Regions from separate parts of the Bradyrhizobium sp. USDA 10063 genome, predicted to be linked through region 2. Evidence: riboswitches for the same ligand, from Rfam matches in the RefSeq annotation. Region 2 holds a riboswitch; the other holds the start of a gene.
The links. A riboswitch is a leader RNA that binds a small molecule or an ion and turns the genes downstream of it on or off. The one in region 2 is predicted to bind S-adenosylmethionine.
Positions count from the first base shown of each region.

Region 1: linked by a shared signal. The riboswitch ahead of ACVJGD_RS25560 (O-succinylhomoserine sulfhydrylase) and the one ahead of metX (homoserine O-acetyltransferase MetX) in region 2 are both predicted to bind S-adenosylmethionine.

Region 1 is NZ_JBSSGP010000002.1:4,972,437-4,977,693, reverse strand. Features, by position in the region: gene ACVJGD_RS25565 (SGNH/GDSL hydrolase family protein) at 1-823, shown strand, start outside; gene ACVJGD_RS25560 (O-succinylhomoserine sulfhydrylase) at 936-2,144, opposite strand; SAM riboswitch at 2,210-2,289, opposite strand; gene ACVJGD_RS25555 (2'-deoxycytidine 5'-triphosphate deaminase) at 2,399-3,505, shown strand; gene ACVJGD_RS25550 (DUF5939 domain-containing protein) at 4,282-5,257, shown strand, end outside.
Region 2 is NZ_JBSSGP010000002.1:4,614,598-4,619,854, reverse strand. Features, by position in the region: gene ACVJGD_RS23885 (prephenate/arogenate dehydrogenase family protein) at 1-683, opposite strand, end outside; gene hisC (histidinol-phosphate transaminase) at 680-1,777, opposite strand; gene ACVJGD_RS23875 (chorismate mutase) at 1,819-2,667, opposite strand; SAM riboswitch at 2,850-2,929, shown strand; gene metX (homoserine O-acetyltransferase MetX) at 3,012-4,217, shown strand; gene metW (methionine biosynthesis protein MetW) at 4,217-4,885, shown strand; gene ACVJGD_RS23860 (alpha/beta fold hydrolase) at 5,226-5,257, opposite strand, start outside.

The DNA.
Region 1 (5,257 bases), 360 kb from region 2:
GGCTGGCGCCGCTCAGGGTGATGCCGCGCAGAAGGGCATCGCCGGCAAGGCGATCGACAAGGTGAAGGAGGTCGCGAAGTCTGCTGGCGACATCTTCCACCGCGTGCCCTGCCTGCCGCCCAAGGGTGTGGCGAAGACGATGGGCTCGCTGCCCCACGTTGCGAGCAAGCTTGCCGCGGGCCAGCCGGTCACGATCATCGCCTTCGGCTCGTCCTCCACCCAGGGCTATGGCTCGTCGGCGCCGGAATTCACCTATCCGAACCGGCTCGCGGCGCAGTTGCACCGGCAATATCCCGGCGCCGACATCCGTGTCGTCAATCGCGGCAGGGGCGGCGAAGACGCCCCCGAAATGATGCGGCGCCTGCAGACCGAGGTGATCGACGCGCATCCGGACCTCGTGCTCTGGCAGGTCGGCACCAATGCGGTGTTGCGCGACCTCGATCCCAGCGAGACCGGAAAGATGGTCGAGGATGGCGTGGCGCGCATCCAGGCGGCGGGCGCCGACGTCGTGCTGGTCGATCCCCAATACTCGCCGCGCGTCACCGAACGCGCCGCCAGCGCCAACAAGATCATCCGGCTGCTCAACCGGATCGCCGAACTCCGCCATGTCAGCATCTTCCCGCGCTTTGAGGTGATGCGCGAGTGGCACGAGAAGCAGTCGATCCCGATCGATAGCTTCGTGATCGCCGACGGCCTGCACATGAACGACTGGGGCTATGCCTGCTTCGCCCAATTGCTCGGCGACGACATCATCAAGTCGGTCGGCCAGATCAAGCTCGGCGTGAATGTGCCGGCGGATGTGCGGACGTATAGGCCGATGTAGTTCAACTCGGATGCGTAGGGTGGGCAAAGGCGCACTTGCGCCGTGCCCACCATCCGCATTTCGCTCGTGATGGTGGGCACGCTTCGCTTTGCCCACCCTACGGCAACCGCGCTCACACGCTCTCCAACGCTTGGACAAAATCCTCGATCAAATCATCGGCGTGCTCAAGGCCGGCGGAGAAGCGGATGAAGCCTTCGCTGATGCCGAGTTCGGCGCGCGCTTCCGGCGCAAGACGCTGATGCGTCGTGGTGGCGGGATGGGTGACGAGGCTCTTGGCGTCGCCGAGATTGTTGGAGATGCGCGCGATCTTGAGGGCGTTGAGGCAGCGGAATGCGCCGGCCTTGCCGCCCTTCACCTCGAACCCGATCAGGGTCGAGCCCGACCGCATCTGCTTCTTCACCGTAGCCGCCTGCGGGTGATCGGCGCGGCCGGGATAGATCAGCCGCGTGATCTTCGGATGACTCGCGAGCACGTCCGCGATCTTGGCCGCTGTCTCGGTCTGCGCGCGGACGCGCACCGCGAGCGTCTCCAGCCCCTTCAATAGTATCCACGCGTTGAACGGCGACATCGACGGCCCGGTCTGGCGCAGGAAATTATGGATGTGCTCGCTGATGAAGGCCTCGCTTGAGAGGATGATGCCGCCCAGGCAGCGGCCCTGGCCGTCAATATGTTTGGTCGCGGAATAGATCACGACGTCTGCGCCGAGTGACAGCGGGCTCTGCCAGATCGGGGTGGCGAACACATTGTCGACGATCAGCCGCGCGCCGCCCTGGTGCGCGATCTCGGCGATCGCGCCGATGTCGAGCACGTCGAGCGTCGGGTTGGTCGGGCTCTCGAGGAAGCAGGTCTTGGTATTCGGCCGGATCGCCTTTTTCCACTGGTCAAGGTCGAGACCGTCGACCAGGGTCGACTGGATGCCGTAGCGCGGCAAGAGGTCCTCCACCACGTAGCGGCACGAGCCGAACATCGCCTTGGAGGCGACCACGTGATCGCCGGCCTTCAGCGGCGCGAGGATCGCGGTCGTCACCGCCGCCATGCCGGTCGCGGTCGCGCGCGCGGCTTCCGCGCCTTCGAGCTCGATCATGCGGCGCTCGAACATCGAGACGTCGGGGTTGGAGAAGCGCGAATAGAGGAAACCGGGATCCTCGCCCTTGAACCGCGCTTCGCACTCCTCGGCGGTGGCGTAGACGAACCCCTGGGTCAGGAACAGGGCCTCGGACGTCTCGCCGAATTGTGAACGCAGCGTTCCGGAATGAACCAGCCGGGTTTCGGGGCGGTAGCGCGTAGCCGATTTTGACTCAGACGATTTTGATTCAGACATAGGACCTCCAACGTGACCATTCTTTGGGAAAATGGTCACAAAAAAACCGGCCTGAAGGGCCGGGATCGCTGAGGTCCCCGGCCTGTTTAGCTACTTATTTAACGTGGCTGCAAGCCGGCCGGCTCAAATCACCACGGGATAAGTGCTGCTGATATTCGTTCCCGCTCTTTCCGTCAAGGCGGGCATCGGCTACCCCGTAAAAGCTCTTATTTTAGGGCTTGAGTGGCTGAAAACCGTCTTGAGGGACCGTGTCCGTGTCGTTCGTGCTGCAAGACGATGCCAATGGGATCCTGCCCGACCGCATGATCGCGGCGATGGCGGATGCCGGCCTGATCCTGCCTGCCTATCCCTTTGTCGAGAGCCAGATCCAGCCCGCCAGCCTCGACCTTCGCCTCGGCGACATCGCCTATCGCGTGCGCGCGAGCTTCCTCCCCGGTCCGGACGCCACCGTCGCCGAGCGCATCGACGAGCTGAAGCTGCACGAGATCGATCTGTCCGATGATGCGGTGCTCGAGACTAACTGCGTCTATATCGTGCCGCTGCTGGAAAGCCTCGCGCTGCCGCAGGAGATCGTAGCCAGCGCGAACCCCAAAAGCTCGACCGGACGGCTCGACGTCTTCACCCGCGTGATCGCCGACGGCACGCGTCGTTTCGATATGATAGGGGCCGGCTATCATGGCCCGCTCTATGCCGAGATCAGCCCCAAGACGTTTCCGATCCTGGTGCGCGAGGGCTCGCGGCTGTCGCAGGTGCGCTTCCGCACCGGCGATGCCATCCTCAACGCCGATGAGCTCGACGCGCTGCACGATGTCGAGCGCCTGGTCGATATCGACGATGCCGATCTCACCAACGGCGTCGCGGTGTCGGTTGATCTCTCGGGCGAGAGTTCTGGCGGCTTCGTCGGCTATCGCGCCAAGCGTCACACCGGCGTTGTCGACGTCGATCGCCGCGGCGGTTATCCAGTCGATGATTTCTGGGAGCCGATCCGCGCGCGCCCCGACGGCAGCCTGATCCTCGATCCTGGCGAGTTCTATATCCTCGCGTCAAAGGAAGCCGTGCAGGTGCCGCCGGACTACGCCGCCGAGATGGTGCCGTTCGATCCCTTGGTCGGTGAATTCCGCGTGCACTATGCCGGCTTCTTCGATCCCGGCTTCGGCTATGCCGGCGCCGGCGGGAAGGGCGCGCGCGCCGTGCTGGAAGTGCGCTCGCGCGAAGTGCCGTTCATCCTCGAGCACGGCCAGATCGTCGGCCGCCTGGTCTATGAGAAAATGCTCGCCCGTCCCGATGCGATGTACGGCCAGCGCATCGGCTCGAACTACCAGGCCCAGGGCCTGAAGCTGTCCAAACATTTCAGGGTGTGATCTTCATCCTCTGCCGCCGCTTGCAAGGTCGGCCTTGGCACAAGTTGCACTGTTGCCCTTCGGTACGGTTAGCCCTCAATCACAATTTGCATTCTTTGTGACCACCATAACGACACAAAGACGTCGTGGCCTATCTTAGCGTGGGACGGCTTGATGGGTGGTCTGTGGACTACACTGTAACCTGTTTCGAGATCATTGCGGCTTGGCTCGCCTTCAATGGGCTTGTTGCCATCGCACTGACCCATTGCTCTCCGGGTGAGCGCCTTTGGCGCCGTCAGCGATCAGAACCTGTCGACCGCGGTCGTAGCCGCCACCATTCGGAAGGGGAAACGACAATATTGAGCGTGTTCAGGCCTACGTAACGCTCGCTTGGCCCACATGACGCCGGTTGTGGCCTAGCCGCATCAACAGTGCTGGAAACGTTCCCTCGCGGTCGAATCTTTTTGACTGATCAGGCGTGAGATCATCCACTAAAGGCATGTTTGATGCAGCAATTTCATGTCTGATTATATTGAGCGTCGGTATTCTCATAGCCCACGCTATCGACGCCCTTCGACCCTAAAGCATGATCCGGAAAAGTGGGCACCGGTTTTCCCTCGCGACAAACGCGAAGCGTTTGCGCGGAGATCATGCTCAAACAAAGAGCTAAAGCGGGATGACGATTCGAAGAAAAGTCATCACGCTTTAGTTAGCGGCCGAGTGTCGTCCAGATTTTCGCGTGCGCCGCAGTCAACACAGGAGGGACATCACCGGGACAATTGAGGTATGTTCGGCACATGCAGGATAGCGACACCCTCTTCGACGCCTTGCGCCGCTCGGCCGACCCTATCGTGGTCGATGCCGTCGATAATCTCGTCCAGAACGGCCGCGGCGAGGAACTGGCCCGGGTCAATGCCGTGGCCTTGGCCGCCGGCCGCGGGCTGGACGAGGCAAAAGTCATCGCGACGCTTCTGCACGCGTCGCGGCTGGGCCTGTTCGAGATGTCCTGGAACATTCTATGTCCAAGCTGCGGCGGCGTCCTCGGCGCCAACGCCACGCTGCGGAGCGTGCGGAAGGAGGACTACCATTGCGCTTTCTGCGGGCTGACGAGCGAGCCGGTGCTGGACGAAACGGTGGAGGTCAGCTTCACGGTCAGCCCCCGGCTTCGCCGCATCGCCGCCCACGCTCCGGACGAACTCGGCTTCTGGGACTATCACCGGCAGGTCTTTTTCGGGACGGGGGTCGTCTTCCCCGAGCCGGACGCGTTCGCCGAGTTCGCCCGTAAGGCTTTGTTGGAGACGATCGAGCTGCAGGCCGGCGAACGGATGATTTTGGCTCTGCAACTTCCGGCGCAGCCCGTGATCGTCTTCGACCCGGTGACCCATAGTGCCCATTTGATCGAGACCTCAGGCGAGCCGACGGCGGAACGTCGCGAGCTCTCGATGATCTTCATGAACCCCCCTACCGGCCTCAGCCGCGTGACCCTGTCTCCGGGTCCATTGCGTCTTCTGCTGGATAACCGGACGGAGCGCCGGGTTCTGGTCGGCGTCTATGTGATGGGCCCGGAGCTGGAGCGGCTGATCGGCGGCCGCCGCCCGTTCCTTACCGCCAAGCGACTGCTGACGAACCAGACATTCCGCGACCTCTATCGGACGGAGACCCTTGACGTCGAGCAGCGGCTCAAGATCATGAGCCTGACCTTCCTGTTCACGGACCTGAAGGGATCGACCGACTTGTACGATCGGGTCGGCGACCTCGTCGCCTATGATCTGG
Region 2 (5,257 bases):
GTGAAATCGCGGAAGCCGCCGGCGGAGAACTTGATCACCTCCGATGACGTCACCTGCGCCAATTCGTCGGCGGTGCCGACGATGGTGTAGGCGATCAGATGCGGCAGGTGGCTGGTGATCGCGAGCACGAGGTCATGGTGATCAGGCGTCATGATCTCGACCTTGGCGCCGAGCGCCGCCCAGAATTCACGCAGCCTTTCAACCGCAACCGCCTCAGTGCCCTCAGGCGGCGTCAGGATGCACCAGCGGTTGATGAACAGCTCCGCAAAACCGGAATCCGGACCGGAGTGCTCGGTGCCGGCCACCGGATGCGCCGGCACGAAGTGCACGCCATCAGGAATATGCGGCCCCATGTCCCTGACGATGGCGCCCTTGACCGAGCCGACATCGGAGACGATGGCGCCCTTCTTCAGGTAAGGCGCGATCTCCGCCGCGACGGGCCCGCAGGCGCCGACGGGAATGCAGAGGATGACGAGATCGGCGTCTTTGACTGCCTCCGCATTGGTCTCCACCACGCGGTCGACGATGCCGAGCTCGGCGACGCGCGCGCGCGTCTTGTCCGAGCGCGCCGTGGTGACGATCTCCCCGGCGAGCCCCTGCGCCCGCGCGCCGCGCGCGATCGAGCCGCCGATCAGGCCGAAGCCGATCAACGCGACACGCTGGAAGTGCGGCGCGGCGTTCACTTCTGATCCATGAAGTCGCGCAGGCCCTCGACTACGAGGCGGTTGGCCTCTTCGGTGCCGATGGTCATGCGCAGCGCGTGCGGCAGGCCGTAATTGTTCACCGCCCGCAGCACCAGCCCGCGCTTGGTGAGGAAGGCGTCCGCCTCGGCCGAGGTCTTGCCCTTCTCGGTCGGGAAATGGATCAGCACGAAATTGGCGACGCTCGGCGTCACTTTCAGGCCGAGTTTGCGGATCTCGTCCGTCACCCAGCTCCGCCATTTTTCGTTGTGCACCCTGGACATCTCGACATGCGCGGTGTCCTCGACCGCGGCCACCGCCGCGAGCATGGCCGGACTCGAAACGTTGAAGGGGCCGCGAATGCGGTTCACCGCATCGACGATATGCGCAGGGCCGAACATCCAGCCCACACGCAGCGCCGCGAGCCCGTGGATCTTGGAGAAGGTGTGGGTCATGACCGTGTTCTCGGTCGTCGCACACAGTTCAAGACCGAGGCCATAGTCGTTGCGCACCACGTAATCGGAATAGGCGGCGTCGATCACCAGCAGCACGTGCGGCGGCAGGCCTGCGCGCAGCCGCTTGACCTCGTCGAACGGCAGATAGGTGCCGGTCGGGTTGTTCGGGTTGGCGAGCCAGACCAGCTTGGTCCGTGGCGTGACCGCCTTCAGGATCGCATCGACATCGGCGGTGTAGTCGGTCTCCGGCACCACGACGTTCTTGGCGCCGTTCGCCATCGTCGCGATCGGATAGACCAAAAAGCCGTGGGTGGTGGAGATCGCCTCCGCGCCTTCGCACAGATAGGTGTGGGCGAGCAGGTTCAGGATTTCGTCCGAGCCGGCACCGCAGATGATGCGGTTCGGGTCGAGGCCGTAGGCGCGGCCGAGCGCCTCGCGCAGCACCTTTGAGGTGCCTTCCGGATAGTCCTCGAGATGGTCGGCGGCGTGCTTATAGGCCTCGATCGCCTTCGGCGAGGGGCCGAACGGCGTCTCGTTGGCGGAAAGCTTGAACACCTTGCGCCCCGGTTCCGCCACCGGCGTCTTGCCGGGGGTATAGGGCGCAATATCGAGGATGCCGGGATTCGGCACGGGGCGGGACATCTCTGACTCTCTGGCTCCGGATTTGCAGGGACGGCCTTGCCTTAAGTCTTTGCCATCCCGTTCGGAGGCACCGTATAGCGCGTTGCGTGGCTGCCGACGAGGGCCGATGAGCGCACCGAGGCACCGGCCTTGATCAGCGCCAGCTTGATTGTCTCGAAGCCGATGCCCGCGACCGACACCAGCAGCGCCGCGCCGTCGAAGGCCGTGTCCGGCACCGCGACGATCTCGGCAAGCGGCGCCAGCGCGCGGGCGATTTCGGCGTTCCAGCCGGAGACGCGGACGCTCCACATCTCGACCTCGGTCACCATCGCATCGTCAGCGACGCGCGAGATCACGAAGACGGGCAGCGCTGCGGGATGATCGGCGCGTTCCAGGAACGGCAGCCGCGCGATGATCTTCGGCGCGCCTTCGGCCTCGAGGCCGATCCACCACGGCGTGCGGCTGGAAATGGCCGACACCAGCGCCAGGTCGCCCTTCGATTTCGCCACCGCTTCGACCGCCGCCTGTGCGCTGAAATGCGAGACGTAGGGGACCACGAACCCGAAATGGAAGCGCGCCGAATCCCGCATCATGGATTCGCCGACCGAGACATCGGCATGCACCGAGAACGGTGCCTGGACGTAAGTGAAGGTCGAGATGATGACGCGCCAGATGCTCTCGATGGTGTCGAGCGGCAGGATGCCGCGATGGCGCTCGACCAGGCGGCGCATCATGCCGGCCTCGCGCGCCGGCCGGAACGCGGAGCCGACTTCCTGGGTCTGCTTCACCCTGATCAGGCGGTCGATGATGTCGCCGCGCGCCATCAACAGGCGGTGCACCTGTTCGTCGATCGCGTCGATCTCTTTGCGCAGTTCGGCCAGCGAAGGCGGCGCCGGAGGCGGTTTTGACATTGTTGGAATCCAGCGAAAACTCTATCTCCTCATCCTGAGGAGCGGCGCGCGCGCCGCGTCTCGAAGGATGCAGGCCCTCCGTTCTGTCCCATGGGGGCAGATGGTGCAAGCTCAGTCTAAAGGTAACGATTAGGTTAACGCCCCGCTTGTCTTGACGCAGGTCGGGTAAGGGACTAGTTTCCCGCCACTCCCGTGGTCATTTGAGCCGGCCGGCTTGCAGCCACGTTAAAGAACTCGCTAAACAGGCCGGGGACAGATCGATCCCGGCCGAACCTTTGTTCAGGCCGGGTTTTTCATGGCCTGATTTCTGTCCAGGACCTCCGCGTCGGAGGAAGGCGCCGCAAATGACCAAGGTGCAGTCGATCAAGAGTTCATCGATCCAAACCGAGGATCGTGCCCATGAGGCCGATCATCCGTCCTCGCCGCTGGCGAAGTTCGGCATGGATCAGCCGTTGAAGCTCGACTGCGGCATCGATCTCGCGCCGTTCCAGATCGCCTACCAGACCTATGGCGAGCTCAATGCCGAGCGCTCCAACGCCATCCTGGTCTGCCACGCTCTGACCGGCGACCAGCATGTCAACAATGTGCATCCGGTGACGGGCAAGCCCGGCTGGTGGGAGACCATGGTCGGTCCCGGCCGGCCGCTCGACACCTCCAGATATTTCATCATCTGCTCCAACGTGCTTGGCGGCTGCATGGGCTCGACCGGCCCGGCCTCGCTCAATCCTGCGACCGGCAAGGTGTGGGGCCTGGATTTTCCGATCATCACCATTCCCGACATGGTGCGCGCGCAGGCGATGCTGATCGACCGGCTCGGCATCGAGACGTTGTTCGCGGTGGTCGGCGGCTCCATGGGCGGCATGCAAGCGGTGCAATGGGCCGCGGCCTATCCGGAGCGCGTGTTCTCGACGCTCGCGATCGCCTGCTCGACGCGCCATTCGGCGCAGAACATCGCTTTTCATGAGCTCGGCCGTCAGGCCGTGATGGCCGATCCGGACTGGCGCAGCGGGCGCTATGTCGACCAGGGCACGCATCCGCATCGCGGGCTCGCGGTCGCGCGGATGGCCGCGCATATCACCTATCTCTCGGACGCGGCGCTGCACCGCAAGTTCGGGCGGCGGATGCAGGATCGCGAGCTGCCGACATTCTCCTTCGATGCCGACTTTCAGGTCGAGAGCTATCTGCGCTACCAGGGCTCGTCCTTTGTCGAGCGCTTCGACGCCAACAGCTATCTCTATCTGACGCGGGCGATGGACTATTTCGATATCGCCGCCGACCACAATGGCGTGCTGGCGCAGGCGTTCCGCGGGATCAAGACCCGGTTCTGCGTGGTGTCCTTCACCTCTGACTGGCTGTTCCCGACCTCGGAAGCGCGGGCGCTGGTGCATGCGCTCAATGCCTCCAGCGCGCGGGTCTCGTTCGCGGAGATCGAGACCGACAGGGGCCATGATGCCTTTCTGCTCGACGTGCCCGAATTCTTCGATATCTCGCGCGCCTTCCTGCACTCGGCCGGCAAGGCGCGCGGCCTCGGCGATGCGAGGCTTGCGTGATGGCGCTTCAGGAACAGACCTTGCCGCTGCCCGGCGTGGCGCCGCAGGCGAGCACGAGCCACCGCCCGGACCATCTTCTCGTCACTGAGATGGTGCAGCCGGGTTCGCGCGTGCTCGATGTCGGCTGCGGTGACGGCGATCTGCTGCAGCTCCTGGAGAGCCGCGGCATCGACGGCCGCGGCATCGAGCTGTCGCGCGAAGGCGTCAACCACTGCGTCGCCAAGGGACTCGCGGTGGTGCAGGGCGATGCCGACACCGACCTCGTCAACTATCCCGACGATGCGTTCGACTACGTGATCCTGTCGCAGACGCTGCAGGCGACGCGGCAGCCGAAGGCGGTGCTGGAGAATCTCCTGCGCATCGGTCACCGCGCCATCGTCTCGTTCCCGAATTTCGGCTTCTGGAAGATGCGATTGCAGCTCCTGATCGGCGGGCACATGCCGCGCACCGAAAACCTGCCGGCGACCTGGTACGACACCCCCAACATTCATTTCTGCACCATCAAGGATTTCGTGCAGCTCTGCGACGAGATCCACGTCAAGATGGAGCGCGCAGTCGCGCTCGACCTCTATGGCCGCCCGGTGCCGCTGAACCTGCCCTGGTGGGTCTGGAACATGTTCGGCGAGCAGGGCGTGTTCCTGCTGAGCAGGGGCGGCAAGGGGAAGTAGTCACCGTCATTGCCAACGCGCAAAGAGTAGAGCCGCCAACCGCCGTCATTGCGAGGAGCGAAGCGACGAAGCAATCCATGCCGCCGCAAGCGGTGAAATGGATTGCTTCGCTGCGCTCGCAATGACGCGTCAAGCCACAGGCTCCGCTCCACCTCTCCCGCTTGCGGGGGAGCATAGGCCGCCGGCGGCGGCCGTTCTTAAGAGACGCCGAAGCGAAGCTTCGGCTATGGCGCGAAGCGCGGCGGGTGGGGGCTCTCTCCACTTGCGAGGTCGCCCGTGGAGAGAGCCCTCACTCCAGCCCTCTCCCGCAAGCGGGAGAGGGAGCGCATCGCCCTCTCGGCTATACCGGTACTGCCACCATCGACCTGGGAT